Regions from separate parts of the Aureimonas sp. OT7 genome, predicted to be linked through region 2. Evidence: riboswitches for the same ligand, from Rfam matches in the RefSeq annotation. Region 2 holds a riboswitch; the other holds the start of a gene.

Region 1 (2,196 bases), 1.9 Mb from region 2:
TTCTGCGGCGCAATCCGCGGAGCTGGAGCGCCTTAAATCGAGGAGGGTCCTTATCATAGCTGACGGAATGAAGCGCAGGTTACAACGCCACCCACTGCTTTGGGCGGTTACTATTAAAGCTTACCAAGCAACTTGGGCCGTGTCGCGGTTCGTTCTAGGAGCGACTCGACGCTAGGGCAAATGGTTTTTAAGAACCCGGTTCATTGTCTACCTATGACGATGGGCAACACACCGAAGGCGTTGATCCATGAGTGGAGTGGGACCATGGCGGGACCACACATAGGTGGAAGTGTGCAGCGCACTCTTTGTTCGCCCTAGAAAATATGGTGATCCCAGTTGGATTCGAACCAACGACCCCCAGATTAGGAATCTGGTGCTCTATCCTGCTGAGCTATGGGACCAGCCGGCGCGGACAATAGGCGAAGAGCGGCCGGCCGCAAAGGTGGAAAATGTCCGTGCCCAACTATTCGTATGCGCTGAAAATGGCGAAGGCGCGCCCCGCCGCAATCTCGATCTCGACCGGACCGAGCGCTTCGTTGGATTGGGTGAGGAGGAAGCCGAAGGGAAGCTCGATGTTGTCGAGAGGCCATTTGGCGCCCCGAATGCTCAGCCCGGAAAGGGCCGAGAACTTGCAGACCGAGAACTGCGTGCCGGGCCGCGCGGCGTAGCTGAGCGTCCGGCCGGGCACCAGCGGAAAGACATGCTCCCGTCCATCGAAGAGCCACAGCCTGTCGAACCGGTCCGCCACGGCGACAGCCAAGTTGAGGTTGGAGAAGGCGTGATCGGTGCGTGCGCCGCCAAGCGCCCCGACGATAAGCAAGTCCCGCGCGCCCCCTTCCGCCGCCATGCGCAGCGCAGTTTCTCCGTCCGTTTCGCCCTTGTCGCGCGGAAGGTCGTGACGTGGCACGAGCGGGTAGGCGTCCAGCGTCGTCGGATCGACCGAATCGAAATCGCCGACGATCAGGTCGGGCGTCACGCCCAGCGGGGCCGCATGGCGCAAGCCGCCATCCGCGGCGATGACGCGCCGGCCGGCGACCGCCTCGCACAGGGCGGTACCGGCGCTGATATCGCCTGCAAGCAAGAGGGCGAAAGAAGTCACGGCGGCGTTCCCTTGCGCTTGCGCCCGCGCGGGCAGGCGTTAAAATGGCGTCCACTCACGGGGTGCCCCATCCAGGGGCTGAGAGGCAAGAGCCAACCCGACGAACCTGATCCGGCTCGTACCGGCGGAGGGATGGGAGATGGCCGCCGGCACCGGCTGCCGCTTGCCCCTTCCGGCTACCATGGATGCCTCATGCGCACGTTGCTGCTGCCCTCCCTCGTTCTCGCGACCCTGGCGACCACCCCCCTGTCTCAAGCGTTTGGGCAGGATGCGGAGAAACCGGTCCTGACGGTCTATACCTATGACAGTTTCGTGCCGGACTGGGGGCCGGGCCCGCGTATCGAGACGGGGTTCGAGGCGATCTGCGGCTGCGACCTGCGCTTCGTCGGGCTCGACGACGGCGTCGGCATCCTCAATCGCCTGCGCCTCGAAGGCGAGGGCACCACGGCCGATGTCGCCCTGGGGATGACCACCGATCTCATCCCGGAACTGCGTGCCACCGGCCTGTTCGCGCCGTCGGGAATCGACCTGTCGACGCTGGATCTGCCCGTCGCCTACGACGATGCCGATTTCGTGCCGTTCGACTATGCGCCGCTGGCCTTCGTCTACGACAGCGAAACCGTCTCGACCGTGCCCGATAGTTTCGATGCCCTGATCTCCGGGCCGGCCGACGAGAAGATCGTCATCATGGACCCGCGCACCTCGACGCCCGGCCTCGGCCTGCTCCTGTGGATGAAGGCCGTCTACGGCGATGCCGCCGCGGAAAAATGGAAGGCGCTGAGCCCGCGTATCCTCACGGTGACGCCGGGATGGAGCGAGGCGTACGGGCTGTTCACCAGCGGCGAGGCGCCTATCGTCCTGTCCTATACCACGTCGCCGGCCTACCACATGGTCGAAGAAGGAAGCGAGCGCTACAAGGCCGCCCGTTTCTCGGAAGGGCAATACATGCAGGTGGAGATCGCCGGTATTCTCAAGACCTCCGATCACCCGGACCTTGCCAAGGCCTTCCTGGAGTATCTGGTGTCGCCGGAGGTTCAATCCTTCATACCGGTGACCAATTGGACCTTGCCGGTGGTGACGCCGTCGCAGCCCCTGCC
Region 2 (2,196 bases):
AACGCCTACGCCGCCAGCCGCCTGTCGGCCCGGCACATGAACTGGCTTCATGCTGCCTTCGGCCTTGGAGCCGGGCTCGGCCCCTTTGCCATGACGGCGGCCGTGGGGCTTGCATCCTGGCGGTTCGGCTACGGTGCACTGGCCCTTGTGATGCTGGCGCTTGCGACGCTTTTCGTGGTGACACGCGGTGTCTGGGGCGCGGCCGTCGGCCATGACACTGCCGACGACGAAGCCAGCATCTCGGCCGGGCAGGCGATGCGGATCGGCCTGGTCTGGCTGCAGGTCCTCGCCTTCTTCACCTATGTCGGGGCAGAGATATCGCTTGGACAGTGGACCTACGCGATCCTGACCGAATCGCGCGGCTATTCCATCGAGATGGCCGGCTTCTGGGCCGGAGCTTTCTGGCTGGCCCTGTTTGCGGGCCGCATCGTCCTCGGTGCGCTGGCGGAAAGGATCGGCCCCGAGAGGTTGCTGCGGATCGCGGTGCTGGGCGCCTTCGTCGGCTATGTGCTGTTTGCCGTGGACCCCGCCGGACTCGGACCGGCGGGCCTGGTGATCGCAGGGTTCATGCTGGCGCCGATCTTTCCGCTGCTGATGCATCGCACGCCCCGGATGCTCGGGCTGGCGGCGCCGCACGCCATCGGCTTCCAGGTGTCCGCCGCCATGCTGGGCGGCATCGTGACCCCGGCCGTGGCCGGCATCATCGCCGACTATGCGGGACTTTCCGCGATACCCTACTTCCTGCTGGGCGTCGTCGTCATCAACGGCATTCTGATCGTGGCCTGCCTGAGCATGCCGCCATGGAAGGCCGCACGGGAAGGCTGACCCGGCTGGGCCAGGGGCACGGGCATCGGCGCTCAACCACCTTGACTTAGGTGCCCCAATGGTTAGCGTAGCCGCGTCCAAGGGGAGTTCCGGCAAGGAACTGAGAGGCCGACATCAGCGCGCGGCGACCCTACGAACCTGATCCAGTTGACACTGGCGTAGGGATGGAGTGAGCCGCTCTTCCGTGCATCGTGTCGCCGTACATCGGGCCTTTGGCCGATGCAGCGGCGTGCGCTCGGCCCGGCGGCCCCTTTCGATCGCTGCCCACGGCTGGATCTCCAATAGGGAGATTCACATGGATGCCATCACCCCCACCGTCACCTGCGGGCCGCTGCCCGCATCCACCAAGGTTCACCGGCCCGGCACGCTGAACCCGGAAATCCGCGTGCCGCTGCGGCAGATCGCCGTGCATCCGACGGCGGACGAGCCGCCCGTCACCGTCTACGACGCGTCCGGCCCCTATACCGACCCGTCCGTCACCACCGATATCGCGGCCGGCCTGCCGCGGCTTCGCCATGGCTGGCGCGGGCTCGAGGGCCGCGTCGAGCAGTATGAGGGCCGGCATGTGAAGCCGGAGGACAACGGCTTCGTTTCCGCCGCCAAGGCGACACCCGTCTTTCCGCTGGTGCACCGGCCGTATCGTGCCTTGCCCGGCAAGGCGGTGACGCAACTGGCGCTTGCGCGTCAGGGCATCGTCACGCCGGAGATGGAATTTGTCGCGATCCGCGAAAATCTCGGCCGGGAGCGCATGCGGGGCGCAGCGACGCGGGACGGCAATCCCTTCAGCGCCACGATCCCGGATTTCATCACGCCGGAATGGGTGCGCGACGAGGTGGCGTCCGGCCGTGCGATCATTCCAGCCAACATCAATCATCCCGAGCTGGAACCGATGGCCATCGGCCGCAACTTCCTGGTGAAGATCAACGCCAATATCGGCAATTCGGCGGTGACTTCCTCCATGGCGGAAGAAGTCGAGAAGATGGTGTGGGCCATCCGCTGGGGCGCCGATACGGTGATGGACCTGTCCACCGGCCGCAACATCCACAATATCCGGGAATGGATCATCCGCAACGCACCCGTGCCCATCGGCACCGTGCCTCTGTACCAGGCGTTGGAAAAGGTCGATGGCATCGCCGAGAACCTCACCTGGGAGGTCTATCGCGATACGCTGATCGAGCAGGCGGAGCAGGGAGTGGACTATTTCACCGTCCATGCCGGCGTCAGGCTGCAGCATATTCCGCTGACCGTCGACCGCGTGACCGGCATCGTCTCGCGCGGGGGGTCCATCATGGCGAAATGGTGCCTGCATCATCACCGCGAAAGCTTCCTCTACGAACATTTCGAGGAAATCTGCGAAATCTGCCGCGCCTA

Evidence for each region. A riboswitch is a leader RNA that binds a small molecule or an ion and turns the genes downstream of it on or off. The one in region 2 is predicted to bind thiamine pyrophosphate.
Region 1: it holds a riboswitch for thiamine pyrophosphate, as region 2 does, so the genes downstream of both, thiB (thiamine ABC transporter substrate binding subunit) here and thiC (phosphomethylpyrimidine synthase ThiC) in region 2, are expected to answer to the same signal.

The regions. Positions count from the first base shown of each region.
Region 1 is NZ_CP062167.1:3,842,724-3,844,919, reverse strand. Features, by position in the region: gene IGS74_RS18400 (glycosyltransferase) at 1-175, shown strand, start outside; tRNA gene IGS74_RS18395 (tRNA-Arg) at 325-401, opposite strand; gene IGS74_RS18390 (thiamine diphosphokinase) at 464-1,099, opposite strand; TPP riboswitch at 1,148-1,249, shown strand; gene thiB (thiamine ABC transporter substrate binding subunit) at 1,292-2,196, shown strand, end outside.
Region 2 is NZ_CP062167.1:1,933,452-1,935,647, forward strand. Features, by position in the region: gene IGS74_RS09315 (MFS transporter) at 1-825, shown strand, start outside; TPP riboswitch at 896-1,007, shown strand; gene thiC (phosphomethylpyrimidine synthase ThiC) at 1,121-2,196, shown strand, end outside.